DNA from 3 places in the Vibrio sp. 1402 genome. Region 1 is predicted to be linked to each of the others. Evidence: predicted binding sites of a transcription regulator. Region 1 holds the regulator's gene; each other region holds the start of a gene.
What was found. The regulator MetJ, encoded in region 1, represses methionine synthesis genes. The targets are predictions, from matches to a motif close to TTAGACNTNTANANGTCTAA.

Region 1 (7,141 bases):
TTTTTCGATTTAAAAACAGAGTTTTACCGGCTTTGTTTCTTAACGCTTTTACTCACCCCTCTTAACCCTTTGATCTTTTCCTGCAGCGGTAAAATCGTTATAACCAAATATTCTGAGCGGACACCATAATGCGACTGGTAACAAGAACTATTCTTGTTTATATTGTTTGTCACAGATTAGTTTTATAGGTTTTTTGAGTATGTACGTTTGTCTTTGCCATGGTGTCTCCGACAAAAAAATTAGGAAGTTGGCGATAGATGAAGGCGTAACAGATATTAAAGGAATCAAAAAGTGCACGGCATTGGGCAGCCAATGTGGTAAGTGCATCAGACAGGCCAAGGAAATTTTAGCGGAAACTAGTTACACGGAATTTAAACAAGCCAGCTAATTGCTGTAAGTATGCAGTAATTATTTGCCTTACATTTTGACACCTTCTCATTTGCTTCTACATTTAAATGAAGCCAAAGAGGAGGGTTTTGTCATGAAAGGCGATCCAATCATCATTCAACATCTCAATAAAGTGCTCGGTAACGAGCTCGTCGCTATTAATCAGTATTTTCTTCACGCCCGAATGTATAAAGACTGGGGCTTAAAGCACCTAGCAGACAAGGAATATCACGAATCTATCGATGAGATGAAGCATGCCGATCATCTAATTGAGCGTATTTTGTTCCTTGAAGGCCTACCGAACCTACAAGATTTAGGTAAGTTGATGATTGGTGAAGATACCAAGGAAATGCTCGAGTGTGACTTAAAGCTTGAAATGGCGGCTATTCCAGATTTAAAAGATGCGATTGCCTACGCTGAAGACATTCGAGATTATGTGTCTCGAGATCTCTTCCAAGATATTCTTGAAGATGAAGAAGAACATGTTGATTGGCTAGAGACGCAACTTGGCTTGATTGAAATGTCTGGTATTGAGAATTATCTCCAAGCGCAATACGTGGACGAAGAGTAACGATACTTTCTAAGTTTGCATACTCCAATAATAGTAAGAAGAAAGAGCACCTGACTCGAAAATCGGGTGCTTAACCCCGTTATCTGGTCTAATCTCTTTTATTATCGGCTTTTTAAGGATATTGCTCGCAATCTTGCCTATGAAGTTTGATTTCTATCCGATAGAATTTATGCCCCCTTACCTAAAAATAAAAAAGAGAAACGTCCATGTCTGAAGACAACCACCAAGCAGCCACTCCAGAAGAAGAACATCGCCAAAAAGCATTGGATTACCATGCTTATCCAACTCCAGGAAAGATTGCTGTCGAACTGACAAAGCCTGCGGAAACGGCGGGTGATCTTGCCCTTGCATATAGCCCTGGTGTTGCAGAGCCAGTGCGTGAAATCGCACAAAACCCGGATAACGTGTACAAGTACACTGCAAAAGGGAACATGGTTGCTGTTATTTCTAACGGTACCGCTATTCTAGGTCTAGGTAACCTAGGTCCACTTGCATCTAAGCCAGTGATGGAAGGTAAAGCGTTACTGTTTAAGCGTTTTGCAGGTCTTGACTCTATTGATATTGAAGTTAAGCACCGCACGATCGATGAATTTGTTGATACTGTTGCGAGCATTGCAGACACTTTTGGCGGTATCAACCTTGAAGATATTAAAGCACCAGACTGTTTTGAGATTGAAAAGCGTCTGATTGAACGTTGTGATGTACCAGTATTCCACGATGATCAACATGGTACTGCTATTGTAACGGCAGCGGGTATGCTGAATGCAATCGAACTTCAAGGTAAGAAACTTGAAGATTCAACAATTGTTTGTCTTGGCGCTGGCGCTGCCGCTGTAGCGTGTATGGAGCTTCTGATCAAATGCGGCGCAATGCGCGAAAAAATCTACATGCTAGATCGCAAAGGTGTGATTCACACTCGTCGTGATGATCTTAATGAATATAAGCAGCTATTTGCGAACAATACAGATAAGCGCACACTAGAAGACGTGATTGAAGGTGCAGATCTGTTCCTAGGTGTATCTGGTCCAAACCTATTGCCAGCGGAAGCGTTGAAGTTGATGGCAGATAAGCCAATCGTATTCGCATGTTCTAACCCGGATCCTGAAATCAAGCCGGAACTTGCTCACGCAGTTCGTGATGACTTGATCATGGGTACTGGCCGTAGTGATTATCCTAACCAAGTTAACAACGTATTGTGTTTCCCATTCATTTTCCGCGGTGCTCTTGATGTGCGTGCAAGTGAAATCAATGATGAAATGAAACTTGCAGCCGTTGAGGCGATTCGTGAGCTAGCAAAAGAGCCTGTACCTGAAGCCGTATTGAAGGCTGCAGGTGTTGATAAGCTAGAGTTTGGTGCGGACTATATTATTCCAAAACCAATGGATTCACGTTTGCTACCACGTGTTGCAAAAGCGGTTGCTCAGGCGGCGGTTAATTCAGGTGTAGCTCGTATCGAGATGCCTGAAAACTACATGGCAGAGTAATATATCTTTCAGATGTGATACACAAAAATGGGACGCTATTGCGTCCCATTTTTTATGTCATTCATTTGGCTCGAGGCAAGAGTTATTACCTGAAACCTCTTATCAGGCTTTTTTATTCTTCGTCGAATGACTCAAATTCGATGCCCATTTCCGTCATCAGCGCTTTTACTTCTGTTGGAATATCATCAGGACGGTCTTTACGAAGGTCTTCATCTGTCGGAAGTGGCTGACCTGTGTACGCGTGCAAAAATGCCTCGCATAGCAATTCACTATTGGTTGCATGGCGTAAGTTATTGATCTGACGGCGAGTACGCTCATCAGTTAGCACCTTTAAAACTTTTAGCGGGATAGAGACGGTAATTTTTTTTACTTGTTCGCTTTTTTTGCCGTGCTCTGCATATGGGCTAATGTATTCGCCATTCCAGTCAGCCATTGCACACCTTCATTTATGTAATCGGTTAAAAATAATTTAGGTGCTGATTTTAGCTGCATTTACCGCCATAAGCAAAGACATATAGACGTCTAGAAGTGTTGACGTCTCATTTTTTGACGAGTAAAGTGAACATAACAGCAAAGGAAGCGTGTTGATCACTTTATGTTACTCATTAGATATAGCGCATTCCTATTTAGAAGTCATTACCCGTGAAAGGATACACCCATGAGCACTCGCAAACCTGCGACCATTGCAGTACGCACTGGTATTGAATCAGACAGCCAATATCATGCTGTCGTTCCACCTATTTATCTTTCCACTAACTATGGTTTTCCTGCTTTTGGTGAAGTGCCCAAGTATGATTACACACGATCTGGTAATCCAAACCGCGGACTGTTGGAAAGTGCGCTATCTGAACTCGAGTCTGGAAAAGGAGCGGTTGTTACTAACTGCGGTACGTCGGCATTAAATTTATGGGTTTCCGCTTTTCTCGGCCCAGATGATCTCATTATTGCTCCTCACGATTGTTATGGTGGTACCTATCGTCTTTTTAATACCCGAGCTAACAAAGGCGATTTTAAGGTTCAGTTTGTCGATCAATCAGACGAACAGGCTTTAGATGCTGCATTGGCACAAAAACCAAAACTCATTTTGCTAGAAACTCCGTCAAACCCTCTGGTTCGCGTAGTGGATATTGCAGCTACTTGTGAAAAAGCGAAACAAATCGGCGCGTTAGTTGCGGTGGACAATACCTTTTTGACACCCGTGTACCAAAAACCTTTAGAGCTAGGTGCGGATTTTGTTATCCACTCCACAACAAAGTACATCAACGGTCATTCGGACGTAATTGGTGGGGTAATCATCACCAACACAGAAGCGCATGCAGAAGAGCTTGCATGGTGGGGTAATTGTATTGGTGCAACGGGCACACCTTTCGATAGTTACATGACACTGCGAGGTATTCGTACGCTTGCTGCTCGTATGAGAGTACATGAAGAGAGCTCACAGCAGGTACTAGCTTACCTACAGAAACAAGCGTTAGTTAAAACTATCTATCATCCAAGCCTGCCGGAACATCCAGGTCACGACATTGCTAAAAAGCAGCAAACGGGCTTTGGCTCTATGTTGAGTTTTGAGTTTGCTGGTTCGTTTGAGCAGTTAAAGGTGTTTGTGAAAGAGCTCCAACTGTTTTCATTAGCAGAGTCATTAGGTGGTGTAGAAAGTTTGATTTGCCACCCAGCATCCATGACGCACCGTGCAATGGGTGAGGAGGCGCTGGCGGAGGCTGGGGTCTCTCATCAACTATTGCGTTTGTCTGTCGGTTTGGAAGATGCACAAGACCTCATCACAGATTTAGAACAAGCGTTCGCTAAAGCTACCCAGTAATAGGAGACGATAACAATGACTGTACAACGTCAGCTGCATAAGTTTGGTGGCAGTAGCTTAGCAAACCCAGAATGCTACTTACGCGTTGTGGGTATTCTCAAGGAGTATTCGACAGAAAATGATCTGGTGGTCGTCTCTGCTGCAGGAAAAACCACTAACCGCTTGATTGAGTTTTTGGAAGGGTTAAATAAAGATGGCCGAATTGCGCATGAAGCGCTTCAAAGCTTAAGACAGTTTCAAACTGAGCTAATAGAAAGCTTGTTGGAGAGTGAAGCAAAAGAAGAGCTGTTAGCTTTATTACATGATGAGTTCAGTACTCTCTCGGAGCTGACTGCACCACTCACTAATGCGCAAAAAGCCGCGGTACTGGGGCACGGAGAAGTATGGTCTGCTCGCCTATTGGCCGCGTTATTATCTCAACGTTCTATCCCTGCGGTTGCACAAGATGCACGAGCGTTTTTACGTGCAGAAGCGGGAACTCAACCAGAGGTTGATCGCGCTCGTTCATACCCTTTAATTAAAGAGATCCTCGCGCAGCATAACCATAAACGTGTGGTAATTACTGGCTTTATGGCTCAGAACGAGGCAGGAGAAACCATTCTACTTGGTCGTAACGGCTCTGACTATTCTGCAACGGTCATAGGCGCGCTTGCTGAAGTCAGTACTGTCACTATTTGGAGTGATGTTGCTGGTGTCTATAGTGCCGATCCACGTTTGGTGTCTGACGCTTGTTTATTACCGTTACTTCGATTGGATGAAGCCAGTGAACTTGCTCGCTTAGCTGCCCCAGTGCTACACAGTCGTACGCTTCAGCCTGTGGCGCAAAGTACCATGGACCTTAATCTCAAGTGTAGCTATCTGCCAGAGTCGGGTTCTACTCGTATTGAGCGTGTATTGGCATCTGGTCGTGGCGCTAAAATTATTACTTCACTGGATGATGTTTTATTGGTGCAGTTGTCTTTCATGCATGGGCACGACTTCGAAAAAACACAGAGTGATGTATTACAAGCGTTGCAGCGCGCACAATTAGAGCCACTGGCATTTGAAGCTCAATCCGATCAGTACACGCTACGCTTGGCTTACACCGCAGAAATCGCCGGTGGTGCATTGAAATACTTGCAAGAGCTTGCGGTGGAGGCAGAAATTAAGCTAAAAGAAGGTTACTCGCTCTTAGCTGCGGTAGGTGCAGGCGTTACGAAAAACGCCAATCATTGCTTTGGCTTTTATCAGAAGCTAAAGCACTCTCCGGTAGAATTTATCTCTGAAACAGACTCAGGACTGAGCCTAGTCGCTGTTTTGCGCCGTACTGATACCGAGGCGTTGGTTCAAACGATTCATAGCCAGTTGTTCCAAGCGCAAAAACGCGTGGCAGTGGCTTTATGTGGCAAGGGTAATATTGGTTCTAGTTGGTTAAATTTATTTGCGACGCAAAAAAGTGAGCTCGAAAAACGTCATGGTATGAGCTTTGATCTTGTCGCGGTTGTGGATAGCCAAACCTATTGGTTCGATGAGCAAGGTATTGAGGCGGCGAGTGTAGCTGAACGATTTGATGATGAAAGCATAGCAAACAATGGGGATTGGCTGGCACGTTTGGGAGCGCTTAAAAGCTACGATGAAGCCGTCGTGCTTGATGTTACCGCGAGTAAAGAGTTGGCTCAGCGCTACGTAGAAATCGCACAGCAAGGCATTCATTTGATTTCCGCTAACAAAGTTGCCGGTTCCGCAGATAGCCAGTACTACCATCAGGTTCAAGATGCATTCGCTAAAATTGGTCGTCATTGGCTATACAACGCAACGGTGGGTGCTGGGTTACCGATAAACCATACCGTGCGAGATCTTCGTGAAAGTGGGGATGAAATCGTCGCTCTATCGGGTATTTTCTCGGGGACGCTATCATGGCTGTTCCAACAGTTTGATGGTTCTGTGCCATTTAATGATTTAGTCGATCTTGCTTGGCAGCAAGGTTTAACCGAACCTGATCCTCGTTCTGATTTAGATGGCTCCGATGTAATGCGCAAGTTAGTCATCTTGGCTCGAGAGTCGGGCCTAGATATAGAACCAGACAGCGTTAAAGTTGAGTCTTTGGTGCCAGAAGAATTAAGAGAACTGAGCTTAGATGATTTCTTCGATAATGGAGCGTTGTTGAGTGAAATACTTCAAGAGCGTCTGACAAAAGCACAGAGAAACGATCAAGTGCTTCGCTATGTGGCGCGTTTAGAAAAAAATGGTAAAGCAACGGTGGGAGTCGAAGCGTTATCTCGTGAGCACGCGCTCGCCAACTTATTGCCATGCGATAACATTTTTGCCATAGAGAGCAAGTGGTACAAAGATAACCCTCTGGTCATTCGAGGACCAGGCGCAGGCAGAGAAGTGACAGCCGGCGCTATTCAATCCGACCTCAACCGATTGGCTGGTTTATTTTAAAGTTGCGATTGACCTAAAAACCCCTGGAATTAATCCAGGGTTTTTTATTCCCCTATCAGTGCCATACTGAAGTCATAACCCGTGCAAAATGGTGAGATGATGCTCAAGTAGAAACTTGAACTATCTTCATTATTAACTTGAGAAAAATTCATAATTACAAGGTTGACATTAAATCGTATTCAATACATTCTGTAGACATATAGACGTCTAAACGTCGATTTTAAGGATTTGTTTTCGTGGCGGAGTGCCGCAGGGAGAGTAAGATGGGATATACGCACGCAGGCCATATCGACGCCTTGAACCAGAATATTGCTGAGTTATCAGATAACATCAATGTATCGTTTGAGTTTTTTCCGCCAAGCAGCGCTAAGATGGAAGAAACACTTTGGAATTCAGTGCACCGTCTTAAAACGCTTCAACCTAAATTTGTTTCTGTGACTTACGGTGCGAACTCCG
Region 2 (7,141 bases), on a different contig from region 1:
ATTCAAAATATCCATATTATCGTGATAATTAATTGTCAATCCTTCATCAATACCGCCAATCCACAAGATTCGCAAGCTTCTTTTTTAAGAGAGCTATACAACTGGGTGAGTTTATGGACAATGGGTTGGAGTTAATTATTAATAAATTAACGTAGGTTGCTTAGTGCAACACCATATGAAGGACCCGTTATCGGGTGTTTAGGGAAAGAACAAAAGAATAAGAGTAGTCACATGAACGCATTTACAAAACTCGTTGAACATTCCAAAAAAGTGGCAAATTTTGAGCATCTATCTGCCATCATAGATTGGGATCAAGCAGCGGTCATGCCACCTGGTGGCGCTGAAGCACGATCGAATGCCACGGCAGAGCTCGATGTACATATCCATTCTTTAATGACTCAACCGCACTTGGGAGAGCTTTTCGCTCAGGCAGAAGAAGAGACGCTGTCTACAAAAGAAAAATCTATCCTAAGAGAAATGAAGCGTGGGTGGCAGCAAGCTAACTTACTACCAGAATCATTAGTTCAAGCTCAATCTCTTGCTGGCTCCAAATGTGAACATGCATGGCGTACGCAACGTGGAGAAAATGACTGGGCTGGTTTTGAAAAGAACTGGGCTGAAGTAGTAAAGCTATCGCAGGAAGAAGCGCAAATTAGAGCCGAAGCAAATGGCACGACTCCTTATGATGCCATGCTCGATGTTTATGAACCTGGCACAACGTCTGCGTCGTTAGACATTCTTTTTGCTGACGTGAAAACCTGGCTTCCTACTTTGATCGATGAAGCGCTTGAAAAACAACAATCAGACAACATCTTATTGCCAACTGCACACTACCCTGCGGAAAAGCAAAAAGCGCTCGGTTTGGAAGTCATGAAGCTACTTCAATTCGATTTTGAACACGGTCGACTTGATGAGAGTACCCACCCATTTTGTGGCGGTGTACCGACAGATGTGCGTATTACGACACGTTATAATGAAAACGAGTTTGTCCAATCATTGATGGGGATTGTCCACGAAACTGGCCATGCTCGATACGAGCAAGGGCTACCAAAAGATTTATCAGGAACACCCGCGGGAGAAGCTCGCTCTATGGGTATTCATGAATCACAATCACTCTTCTTTGAAATGCAAATAGGACGAAGCAGCGCGTTTATCGATCACCTCGCTCGACTGGCTTCTAACCATTTTTCTGGTAGTGAATTCGAAAAAGACAATTTAGCCAAAATTTACACTCGCGTAGAAAAAGGCTTTATTCGCGTAGATGCTGACGAACTAACATATCCTGCTCACGTTATTCTTCGATATGAAATTGAGCGAGATCTCATGAACGGCGTCATCAAACATACAGATGTACCAGAACTCTGGAACGAAAAGATGAAAGCGTACTTGGGGCTATCAACCGAAGGAAACTTCAAAAATGGCTGTATGCAAGATATCCATTGGACAGACGGAAGTTTTGGCTATTTCCCGTCCTACACGCTCGGTGCGATGTACGCTGCACAATTTATGGCAGCAATGAAACAAACCGTCGATGTAGATGCGGTTATTCGTTCTGGCGACTTAGCTCCGATATTCAATTGGCTCTCGGAAAACATCTGGAGTAAAGGTAGCTTATTCACCACTGATGAGTTGGTAAAACAAGCCACGGGTGAAACACTGAATGCTAAACACTTTCAAGCTCACCTAAAAGATCGCTACTTATAAAGCGAAAAGAATAGAAAGTAAAAGCCCAAGGTTCTTATGTTCCTTGGGCTTTTTGTAGGCTCTCTATGTGTTATGCCAAGCTAGGGATGAGCCTAGGCTTGTACAAACAGTCCTCACCCTCTGGTCTAGTTTTAAACCGACGATGAAGCCACATATACTGGCTCGGACTTGCCATGATTGATGTTTCAACTATTTGATTCACGAATGCGGCGGCACGTTGATGATCCTCTTTCGGGAAACCTTCGACGGGCGCACTAATGGTTAGGGTATAGTGTCCGTCTTTTCCTCTTACCATCGTAAAAGGCACAATGGCGCAATCTGTAGAATCAACCAACAAACTTGTGCCTGTCGTAGTACAAGCATTTTTAACGGCAAATAACGGTGCAAATGTCGAGCGTCGGTTACCATAATCGTGGTCCGGTGCATACCAAACCCGCTCACCCGTTTTAAGTGCTTCAAGCATGGCTTTGACGTTTTTACGATCAATCAGTGTACGATTAGAGCGAGAGCGTCCCTTATACTGAAAATAATCAAAGCACGGATTATTGTTTGGGCGATAAACACCGGTTCCAGACTTTTTAATGCCAAAAGCTCGAGCACCTAACTCTAGATTCATTGAGTGTACGGCCAACATTAATGCACCTTTGCCTGACTTCTCTAAAGCCTCTAGATGCTCCATGCCTTTTATCGTGACGTGTTTGTTTACCCGTTTATCTGACCAAAACCATGCCATTGCGGTCTCAAAAAGTGCGATGCCAGTATTGTCGATGTTGTCTTTTAGAATTGCTTCGCGTTGGCATTCTTCCATATGAGGGAAGCAAAGCTCAAGATTGCGTCTGATCGTAACTTGACGTTTTCTCATGAGTCGCATAGCTAAACGACCAATGTTGCGTCCCAAAGCTAGTTGAACTTTAAAAGGAAGGAGGCTAAGTGAGTACATCACGCTAATGATAATTAACGTTCCCCAGTAACGAGGCAAAAGAAATTCGGCCTTGAATGCAGGCTTTTTGTATTTGTTCATGTAAGTATTGTCAGATGTGCCCATCTATAAGTGATAAAAACAATGATAATGGACTGCACTTTTATCATTGATAACGCTAATAACATAAATTAAAGCGCGCGGATTCTATGGTTCTTCGACACACTACACAATAAGAACTTTGCAGAAATATGTAGGGAATGAAAAAGCAGTAAAGATGAGTCGCCACGTTAACATCTATCGGAGTGATTTATCTACTGCCCTTTCCTAAAGTTTGAAGAAACATAACTTTGTATTTTCAATGCGCTAAATAATGCCTGTTTTTCAATCACATAATGCGACCGTGATGAATACAACAATAAGACGTCATATCAATACTCGCCATTAGCGATTGAATTTGCACTAAAAAGCCGCAGCAATTTCTCGCTGCGGCTTCTTATTCACTTAACAAGTAGAGTGGCGTTATTCGTACCCTACTGTTTTGGATAATAAATTTACGATCAACACACCAGCGATGATAAACCCAATACCAACTAGGGCCGGTAAGTCTAGACGCTGTCCGTAAACAAAGTAACCAACCGTCGCAACCAAAACGATCCCAGCACCACTCCATATGGCATAAACAACCCCGACAGGCATTGTTTGCACTGTGATGGAAAGCAAGAAGAAAGCGATGCCGTAACCAATCAAAACGACTGTGCTCGGCATTACTTTCGTAAATTGCTCTGTTTTGGGAATATAAGAAGTGGCAATCACTTCACATACAATCGCTATCGACAGCGCCAACATTGGTGGCATAGAGACAAGCATTTTGAACATAAGGCATTAACGCTCAACAGAAATGTAACCGACAACATGTCCGGATAATTAGGCCGCGCATTATACCCAACTCATCTCACGATGGAATACCACTAACGATGTTTACACACCATCACTTTCGCTTACTTTTTGATGACCAGGTGAAAGGCTGACGTTTTGGTGCTGACGAGAAATTTCAAAGTAGATATGCATATCAATCGGCTCAGGTGTATTGAGTAGCATCTTACCTACTTCACGTTGGAAATGACCATAATTACCTAGCTCATCCGTTAGTTCTAGGAGCTCGTAAGAGGCTTCATCGGCAAACATTCCATACGCATACTGATAATGACTGATATCCTTGCTCTTATCATAACCCAGCTTTTGAAGAGCTTGATCAATCTCTTCCGGCGTATAAATGTCTTTATCACCAAACGAATGCAGTAGCACGCAAGGAACTTCTTGAGCGATGCCCTGAATCTTTGTCTTTCTCTTGAAAATACCGAACATAATGTCCTCCACTGACGATTTTTCCAAATATGCACATTAATGCAAAATGGTGAGCTGATTGTTTTTAGTATGGCTCATTAATTTGAGACTTCCTTACTACGAAGTCACCTTCACATATTAACGTGATCGCATAATTACCAGCAAATAGTACACACTGCGTTTCAAACCTATCTCATCAGAAACTCTGCTTTAGTCACAATTGTGTGACAACCCCGAGTACGGTTTACCATAATGTAAAGAGTAGATTGAAAAGTCGGATTTCGTATCGACATCTAAACTTAATTAAGTTAGCTTTAGAAGTATAGACGTCTAGATTGACTATGCTTAGGGAGAGAAAGTCGTGCCAATTAGAATTCCAGATCAATTACCAGCTACCGATGTATTAAGGACAGAAAACATCTTCGTGATGAGTGAAACGCGTGCAGCGAGTCAGGAAATACGTCCTTTAAGAGTGCTGATCCTTAATCTGATGCCAAAAAAAATAGAGACTGAAACTCAGTTTCTGCGTCTACTCTCAAACAGCCCACTACAGGTTAACGTCGAATTACTGCGCATTGATAACCGCCCGAGTAAAAATACGCCAACTGAACATTTAGACACGTTTTATCGCCAATTTGAAATGGTGCGAGATAAAAACTTCGATGGCATGATCATTACTGGGGCTCCATTAGGTTTGGTGCAATTTGAAGATGTCATTTATTGGGATCATCTCAAAACCATCATGGAGTGGGCAAAAGATCATGTGACATCCACTCTTTATGTTTGCTGGGCTGCGCAAGCAGGGTTAAAGCTACTCTACGATCTACCTAAAAAAACGCGTAAAGAAAAACTTTCAGGCGTGTATCATCATCAAATCCATCATCAGTTTCACCCTATCTTACGCGGATTTGATGACACGTTTTTGGCTCCTCACTCGCGTTACGCAGATTTTTCGCCTCACTTTCTAGAAGAGCATACTGACTTAGACATTTTAGCGACATCGGATGTCGCAGGTGTGTACTTGGCCACCACAAAAGACAAACGCAATGTCTTTGTCACAGGACACCCTGAGTATGATTCTCACACCTTACATAATGAATATATCCGAGATTTGAGCGAAGGTATGGAGCCCGCTATTCCTGTCAACTATTACCCAAACAACAACCCAGATAACCCACCAATTGCAAGCTGGAGAAGCCATGGACACCTCCTCTTTTTAAACTGGCTGAACTACTGTGTTTATCAGCAAACACCGTACGACCTCGATCACTTCAGTGAAGATGCTTTCACTAAAGACGATTAGCTTCAAAATAAGCAAACAAAGCACTCATCATTACCGAAATGTAATATGTGAACCAAGCCGCCATATGGCGGCTTTTTCATAACAGTTTGCAAACCTGATCGCATAGTGTTTTTTCCTCAATAGGTTTTTGCTAAGTAATTCATATCATGCAGAAAGATTCAGGGATGTAGGAATAAAGAATGAAAACAGCAAAGCTCGGTGCACTAATATTATTGTCTCAGTTTGCACTCGTGGGTTGCGTGACGGTGAAAGAAGATGGAAGCCCTGTCGTTAAAGCCGATCCTGTGGCAATGGCAGAATCACGTATCGCACTTGGCTTAGGTTATTTAGACGGCGGTAACATGATTCGCGCGCATGATAACTTACAACAAGCCTTAAACCACGCACCTCAATACTATCGCGCGCAATTATCTATGGCTCACTACTACGAAACGGTTGGTGAAGATATTAAAGCCGAACAGATGTATAAACGCTCTCTACGCCAACATACTAAAAACGGAAATGTGCTCAATAACTACGGTACTTTTCTTTGCAAGCGAGGTGACTTCGAAAAAGCCGATCAGATGTTTAATCGAGCCATTGAGCAGCCTTATTACTACCTTATTCCAGCGAGCTATGAGAATGCAGCTTTTTGTGCGCTAAAATCACAAGATAAAGACAAAGCGAGATACTACTTTACTAGAGCTATCGATCATGATCCCCATAGACCAAAATCGATTTTGCAACTCGCTAAAATAGAAATTGATAGCGGTGATTATACTGAAGCTAGAATTCGATTAATGAGATTCAATCAAATGTATGGCGTGAAGAAGCCCTCTTTGCAACTCATGATTCAACTTGAACGTGCAGCAGGCAATGAAGCTCTCGAGAAAAAGTATCAAAAACAATTGGAAAAATTTTCTTAGTACAAAATAGCGATACATAAGGCGCATTAGCTCACAGCCAATACAGCGCTTGACCAAGAATCCAGTGAATTCAGACTCACGGTGATACATTCATCCTGTACATAAACGTCAAATTCGGTACTATTTGAACGGAATAAGTGACCAAGTCACATTATAAAAAGTGCGCACACAACGAAATTTGTACATCATACTGTTTTTAAGATTGATTTCGGCACATTGATAAATACTAAATATTACTGACATGCACCAGAAGGAAGTTGAAGCCGGATGAAACCTGCCTGCACTCTGTTATTACTCACTTTGCTGAGTTCACCTTTTGTCGTCAGTGCACAAGAAAATATTGAGAAAACATTCACATTTGGCATTGTGTCCAATAAAGCCCAAAGCAAAATCAAAAAAGCGACGCCCCTTACTCAGTATGTAACTGAAAATATGGCTGAATATGGTTACGCAAAAGGGGCGGTAAAGGTATTTAAAAACTATCGTCAGCTCGCGGTTGCGCTTGAAAATGGCACCGTTCAAATTGCAACGGCGACCCCCTTTAATGCGATGACCTTAGAAAAGGAGTCTAATAGCCAAGTCCTCGCTATACGATGGAAAAAAGGCCTGCAAAAATATCATACGGTGTTCTTTACTAATAAAGAGAGTGGCATTGAGTCATTTTCTGACCTGCGCGGAAAAACGCTTGTTTTCGAAAAGCGCACGTCTACCAGCAGCTATTACCTACCTGCGATTACATTGCTGAACCACGGAGAAAAACTGCAATACCTTCCCTCTCCTGATGACAAACCGGCCAAAGACAGTATTGGTTATTTATTCCTTGATGAGCAACTCGCTCAGTCAAATGAAATCAACCTATCTGTATGGGTATATAAACAGAGAGTTGCAGCAGGAGCATTCAGTAACTTCAACTGGAACAATCCCAAAGATTTGCCAGAGAACATGAAAGACAAACTAGCGATT
Region 3 (7,141 bases), on a different contig from region 1:
TAGAATGAGATGCATAGTGAGAGTTATGGAACGGTTCTTTCCATTTATGGAACTCGTACATAACGCAGTAAGGAGTAAAAGAAATATGCACGACTTAGCATCAATTAGAGCCTTTGATGCGCTCAATCAGCATAAAAGTTTGACAGCCGCTGCTAAAGCCCTTAATCAGCCAAAATCAACGCTAAGTCGTCGCTTGGCACAATTAGAAGAAGACTTCGGTCAGGCTCTAACCGCCAGACAAGGTAATCGATTAGTTCTGACAAGAGCTGGAGAAATCTTTGCCCACTACAGCCGCCAGATTCTTGAGTTAAGCGAAGAGAGTTATGATGCACTGCAAGGTTTAACGAACCAAGTTTCAGGGCCACTGCATATTGTTTGTCATACTGCCTTAGTTAGAAGCTGGCTCGGCGGCGTACTCAATCGTTTTCTTGCTGATAATCCCGATGTTAGAGTTCAACTTACCAGTGACTTTTCTGAGGCGCATCATGACCCAGATTTGTTCATCTGGCTCGGTGAACGTAAAGAGCTAGACTGGCGAAAAGAAGTGCTGGGGGTATTTCGCTATACGCCTTTTGCCTCTCCAAATTATCTAAAACAACATGGGCCTATACCGCACCCCAAAGAACTTGAAGCACATCCATGGATCGATTTTGGTTCAGTGCAAGAAAATGGATTGATGCTAGCACACCCTCAACACGGTGAGTTCTTTTTAGAACCCTTTGTTAGTCGGTTATACAGCGACAACATAGCAATGCAAATAGACAGTATCGCGAATGGTCATGGTATTGGACTGCTGCCGACTTGGACAGCATTCGGCTATGAGAAACATCACCCAGGGCGAATCACACCTTGCTTAGAAGGTTGGCTTTCTGAGCCTATTTCCATTAACTGCTATACACCAGCAGGACGACCACCACTGCGCTTATCCGTACTTTTAGACTGCATTCACCAAAGCATTCCACAAGGTTGGAAAACCTGACAAAAATAAAAAGGCCATCATAATGATGGCCTTTCTAACTTTAGCGTTTAACAATCGTCGTTTACGTTCGACTGTTTAGACGGCCCTGCAATTACGCTAGCAATTCTTTTGCTGTGTTCACTACGTTTTCAGTCGTGAAGCCAAACATCTCGAATAGCTGACCAGCAGGTGCAGATTCACCGAATGTTGTCATACCGATGATGCGACCGTCGAAGCCAACGTACTTGTACCAGAAATCAGCAATGCCCGCTTCAATAGCGATACGTGCCGTTACGTCTGATGGCAGTACAGCTTCACGGTAAGCGGCGTCTTGTTTGTCGAAAGCATCTGTTGATGGCATTGAAACAACGCGTACTTTCTTGCCTTCTGAAGTTAGTTGCTCAGCGGCTTTCACTGCAAGCTCAACCTCAGAACCTGTTGCGATAAGGATTAGCTCAGGCTTACCTTCGCTATCTTTCAGGATGTAAGCACCTTTCGCGATGTCTGCGACTTGTTCAGCAGTACGCTCTTGTTGCGCTAGGTTTTGACGAGAGAAGATAAGTGCAGTTGGTGCATCTTTACGTTCAATCGCTATTTTCCATGCAACTGCAGACTCAACTTGGTCACATGGGCGCCATGTGCTCATGTTTGGAGTTACACGTAGAGACGCCATTTGCTCAACAGGTTGGTGAGTTGGGCCATCTTCGCCAAGACCGATCGAATCATGCGTGTAAACTTGGATGTTCTGAATTTTCATCAGCGCAGCCATACGCATTGCGTTACGAGCGTATTCCATGAACATTAGGAATGTTGCGCCGTAAGGAACGAAACCACCGTGCAATGCGATACCGTTGATGATAGCGGTCATACCGAATTCACGCACACCGTAGTGGATGTAGTTGCCAGAGAAGTCCTCCATTTCTAGAGACTTAGAACCAGACCACATGGTCAGGTTAGAAGGCGCTAGGTCAGCAGAACCACCCATAAACTCAGGAAGCATTTGACCAAACGCTTCTAGTGCATTTTGCGACGCTTTACGTGATGCAATGTTCGCTGGATTTGCTTGAAGATCGGCAATGATTTGGTTCGCTTTTTCTTCCCACTGTGCAGGAAGTTCGCCGTTTAGACGACGTTTAAGCTCTGCCGCTTCTGCAGGGTAAGCTGCAGCGTATGCTTCGAATTTTTCATTCCAAGCTGCTTCTTTCGCGGCGCCCGCTTCTTTTGCATCCCACTCAGCGTAAACATCTGCCGGGATCTCAAATGGGCCGTACTCCCAACCTAGGTATTCGCGAGCCGCTTGGATTTCATCGTGACCTAGTGGTGCACCGTGACAGTCGTGCGAACCAGACTTGTTAGGAGAACCGAAACCGATAATTGTTTTGGTACAGATAAGCGTAGGACGTGGGTCCGCTTTTGCTGCTTCAATTGCTGCGTTGATCGCGTCTGAGTCGTGACCATCGACTGCTGGGATTACATGCCAGCCGTACGCTTCAAAACGCTTAGGTGTATCGTCAGAGAACCAGCCTTCAACGTGACCGTCGATAGAAATGCCGTTGTCATCCCAGAACGCGATCAGTTTGCCTAGACCTAACGTCCCAGCAAGAGAGCATGCTTCATGCGAGATGCCTTCCATTAGACAGCCGTCACCCATGAACACATACGTAAAGTGGTCAACGATATCGTGACCTTCTTTGTTGAACTGTGCCGCTAGTGCTTTCTCTGCGATCGCCATACCAACAGCGTTAGTGATGCCTTGACCTAGAGGACCAGTTGTTGTCTCGATACCAGGCGCGTAGCCGTACTCTGGGTGACCTGGGGTTTTTGAGTGCAATTGACGGAAGTTTTTCAGATCGTCAATAGATAGCGCGTAACCGCTTAAGTGCAGTAGAGAGTAAATAAGCATTGACCCATGACCGTTTGACAGCACAAAGCGATCGCGGTCGGCCCACTCTGGGTTTGAAGGGTTATGGTTTAGGTGAGAGCGCCAAAGAACTTCAGCGATATCAGCCATACCCATTGGTGCGCCTGGGTGGCCTGAGTTAGCTTGTTGAACACCATCCATGCTTAGAGCACGAATTGCATTGGCAAGATGTTTACGAGACGACATGTCTGCTCCTGAGTACATTAAGCGAAACGAAAAGTAGGTCATAATTCTCTCAAAGCCCTGTTGGGTGTGCAAACGTTTTCCAGTCCAAAACCTCACAAATATTGCACCTTTCGCGCCAAATCGTTCGAAGTTCTTAAAATTATCAATAAATCAGGCAAACGTTTGGTTATAACAAAAACCAAAAAAGAGCTTGTAATTCGAGCAATCAAATTTAGAATAGACGTCTAGATGTAGATACACCTACAAAAATTAGTATTAATTTGCGCTGGAGAGTTTATCATTCCCCAGTTTTAAACCAGATATAGTGGAGCTAACATGGCTAAGCACCTGTTTACTTCTGAGTCAGTATCAGAAGGTCATCCAGATAAAATTGCAGACCAGATTTCTGATGCGGTTCTTGACGCGATTCTAGAGCAAGATCCAAAGGCTCGTGTTGCATGTGAGACTTACGTTAAAACCGGTATGGTAATGGTGGGTGGTGAAATCACGACTTCAGCATGGGTAGACATCGAAGAGTTAACTCGTGAAACCGTTCGTGAAATCGGCTACGTACATTCAGATATGGGCTTTGACGCAGATTCTTGTGCGGTACTAAACACAATCGGTAAACAGTCGCCAGATATCAACCAAGGTGTTGATAAAGCTGACCCTAAAGAACAAGGTGCAGGCGACCAAGGCATCATGTTTGGTTACGCTTGTAACGAAACTGAAGTACTAATGCCAGCGCCAATTACTTACTCTCACCGTCTTGTTCAAAAGCAAGCAGAAGTTCGTAAAAACGGCACACTACCTTGGTTGCGTCCTGATGCAAAATCTCAGGTAACATTCCAATACGATCAAGGTAACATCGTTGGTATCGACGCGGTTGTTCTTTCAACTCAACACTGTGACTCAATCTCAACTTCAGACCTGCGTGAAGCGGTAATGGAAGAGATCATTAAGCCAGTGCTACCTTCTGAGTGGATCAACAAAGAAACAAACTTCTTCATTAATCCAACCGGTCGCTTCGTAATCGGTGGTCCTATGGGTGACTGTGGTCTAACTGGTCGTAAGATCATCGTAGATACCTACGGCGGCGCAGCTCGTCACGGTGGCGGTGCGTTTTCTGGTAAAGATCCATCAAAAGTTGACCGTAGTGCAGCATACGCAGCACGCTACGTAGCGAAAAACATCGTAGCGGCAGGCATGGCTGACCGTTGTGAGATCCAACTTTCTTACGCAATCGGTGTTGCTGATCCAACGTCTATCATGGTGGAAACGTTCGGTACTGAGAAAGTATCTCACGACATCATCATTGAAGCGGTTCGTCAATTCTTCGACCTACGTCCATACGGTCTACAAGAAATGCTTAACCTTCTTCAACCTATCTACAAGAAGACAGCGGCTTACGGTCACTTCGGTCGTGAAGAATTCCCGTGGGAAGCAACAGACAAAGCTGCACTTCTACGCGATTTCGCTGGCATCAAATAATCAAGCCATGCAAGAATCAATCAAGCCCTCGCCTATGGTGGGGGCTTTTTATTTTCAGCAACTTTTATCTAGTCATTTCGACTCATACCGCCCTGCGCCACAAAGCAGTCCTGTTTCTCCCTCATTTTTATACCGAATAAATTTTAAGCAATTATTTGTAAATTATCCCATCTCCGCCAATAGTTAAAATATTGTTAATTCCAATTTAAATAGAGACGTCGGATGCTGGCGACTGTGGAAGCAACACTTAAGTAAAGACATGAGTCAGGCATCTTTATGGCCGATACCAAACTAAGCCAATGCTCAGATGTAAACTTGAAAAAGTCGCTTCAAGTTTGACTGAACAAAAACCGCTGTCAGTTGGTATAAGCGGATAATGTGGGAATAAATCAAGGAGGAGTTATGCCTCGAACTGTTAATCCATCGGACTTCCACAACAAGCGAAAGGAAGTGCCAGACAACGAATACGCCAGAACCATACCGTGCAATACGGTCAATCTTTCTGCACCTTTTCATTGGCTAGCATTAGGTCTGCATGATTTCGTGCGAATGCCACTTATTAGTGCTTTCTATGGCATCTGTTTTATGGCAGCTGCGATAGGCATTGTTTTGCTCGTACAGTGGCAAGGCACACACTTGGTCGTCATGCCCAGTTTGATTGTTTACATGTTAATCGGTCCGTTTCTCGCGCTGGGCTTGTATGATGCCAGTTGGGAGAGAGAGCGCGGACACAAAGCAAGCTTGTTCCATTCAATGAAAGCGATCGGTCGTAACTCAACATCTCAATGGGCGTTCGCCGTGTTACTCGCAGTGTGTATGATATTTTGGATGCGCATTGCCGCTCTACTTCATGCGCTCTACCCTTCTGTTCAAGGGGCACCTTTAAGTGAGTTCCTACCCTTCCTTGTCATCGGCTCTTTAGTTGGCTTTGTTTTGGCTTGTGTGGTGTTTAGCATTTCAGCCTTTTCTATTCCGCTCATGATGGAGCGTCGCGTAGACATGATGACCGCTGTATTTACCAGCTTTAATGCCGTGAAATCCAACATTCCAGCAATGATTGTTTGGGCAGCGATCATCTGTGGCGGTATTCTTATCGGCTTTGCGACCTACGGGATCGGAATGTTGTTTACCATGCCAGTTCTAGGCTACGGTACATGGCACGCTTACCATGCCACCATCAAGAAAAAACACACACCATAATTAACTGATGCTATGATCTGGCCCTCGCAAATGCGGGGGCTTTTTTATTTGATTTATCGAGGTGAATTGTGGATATAGAACTCAGCTATAAAGCCAAGCAAGTGATGGCGGACTGTATCGCGATGGCGGAACAAGCTTTCAAACGTTCTTTCCCGATTCCAACAATCACCTTCGACGTTCGTGGGAAAGCGGCAGGAAAAGCCTACCTTCAATTAAATCAAGTACGCCTAAACTCTGTTTTATTTCGCGAAAACACCCAAGCATTCTTAGATGAAGTCATTCCTCATGAAGTAGCACACCTGATTACTTATCAGGTTTACGGGCGAGTTAGGCCTCACGGCAAAGAATGGAAAGGCGTCATGGAAGCCGTATTTAACGTACCAGCCAAAACCACTCACAGCTTTGAAGTAAAATCCGTTCAAGGTAAAACCTTTGAGTATCGTTGTGGTTGTATGACCTACCCTCTATCGATTCGCCGTCATAATAAAGTGCTGCGCAAAGAGGCGACGTACTCTTGTCAAAAATGCCGCCAACCACTTAACTTCACCGGTATTCAATTATCGTAGCCCTTACCTCATAGTGTTACTTGCGTTCCCAAAATAAAGATCGATTTGATCAAAACCTTCCCTTCGCCAACTATTGTTAACTTACTCATCACTAAAGCTATTTTATGCGTGTTATCATGAATAAAGTCATACTTTATAAAGACTTTTATCATGAAATACTTATTCTCTCTGTTGCTTATCGCGCTTTCTAGCACTGCGATTGCCGCGCCACCGAGCTCATTCTCTGCAGCCAAACGTGAGGCGGTCAAAATTTATCAAGACCATCCAACAAGCTTCTACTGTGGCTGTAACATTCAATGGCAAGGCAAGAAAGGCTTACCCGATTTAGCCTCTTGCGGCTACCAAGTCCGTAAACAAGAAAAACGGGCTGCACGAATCGAATGGGAGCATGTGGTTCCTGCGTGGCAATTTGGCCACCAGCGTCAATGCTGGCAAGATGGCGGACGTAAAAACTGTAAGAAAAAAGACAAAACTTTTCGTTTGATGGAAGCAGACTTGCACAACCTAACTCCTGCTATTGGTGAAGTAAACGGTGACCGTTCGAACTACAACTTCAGCCAATGGAACGGTATGGATGGCGTGAGTTATGGTCGCTGTGAGATGCAAGTGAACTTTAAGCAGCGTAAAGTCATGCCACCAGACCGTGCGCGTGGCTCAATTGCTCGTACCTATCTATACATGAGCAAAGAGTACGGTTTCAAACTGTCGAAGCAGCAAACGCAATTAATGAGTGCTTGGAACAAAACCTATCCTGTCGATAAATGGGAATGTGAGCGTGACGAGCGCATTGCAAAAGTACAGGGCAATCACAACCCATTTGTTCAAGAAGCCTGCCGCGCA

Region 2: a site for MetJ is predicted at 4,285-4,304, ahead of metA (homoserine O-acetyltransferase MetA). Genes of this name have one in related genera too.
Region 3: a site for MetJ is predicted at 3,282-3,301, ahead of metK (methionine adenosyltransferase). Genes of this name have one in related genera too.

What each region holds. Positions count from the first base shown of each region.
Region 1 is NZ_JAWOWE010000018.1:204-7,344, forward strand. It holds gene R7044_RS21760 ((2Fe-2S)-binding protein) at 200-388, shown strand; gene bfr (bacterioferritin) at 482-958, shown strand; gene R7044_RS21770 (malic enzyme-like NAD(P)-binding protein) at 1,165-2,442, shown strand; gene metJ (met regulon transcriptional regulator MetJ) at 2,555-2,875, opposite strand; gene R7044_RS21780 (O-succinylhomoserine (thiol)-lyase) at 3,101-4,261, shown strand; gene R7044_RS21785 (bifunctional aspartate kinase/homoserine dehydrogenase II) at 4,277-6,685, shown strand; gene metF (methylenetetrahydrofolate reductase) at 6,949-7,141, shown strand, end outside.
Region 2 is NZ_JAWOWE010000002.1:444,371-451,511, reverse strand. It holds gene R7044_RS05505 (LysE family translocator) at 1-15, opposite strand, end outside; gene R7044_RS05500 (carboxypeptidase M32) at 232-1,704, shown strand; gene R7044_RS05495 (LpxL/LpxP family Kdo(2)-lipid IV(A) lauroyl/palmitoleoyl acyltransferase) at 1,775-2,725, opposite strand; gene R7044_RS05490 (DMT family transporter) at 3,146-3,481, opposite strand; gene R7044_RS05485 (hypothetical protein) at 3,605-3,991, opposite strand; gene metA (homoserine O-acetyltransferase MetA) at 4,332-5,273, shown strand; gene pilW (type IV pilus biogenesis/stability protein PilW) at 5,453-6,178, shown strand; gene R7044_RS05470 (phosphate/phosphite/phosphonate ABC transporter substrate-binding protein) at 6,446-7,141, shown strand, end outside.
Region 3 is NZ_JAWOWE010000006.1:16,270-23,410, reverse strand. It holds gene R7044_RS12945 (LysR family transcriptional regulator) at 86-979, shown strand; gene tkt (transketolase) at 1,071-3,065, opposite strand; gene metK (methionine adenosyltransferase) at 3,381-4,535, shown strand; gene R7044_RS12930 (DUF2189 domain-containing protein) at 4,938-5,735, shown strand; gene R7044_RS12925 (SprT family zinc-dependent metalloprotease) at 5,804-6,301, shown strand; gene endA (deoxyribonuclease I) at 6,452-7,141, shown strand, end outside.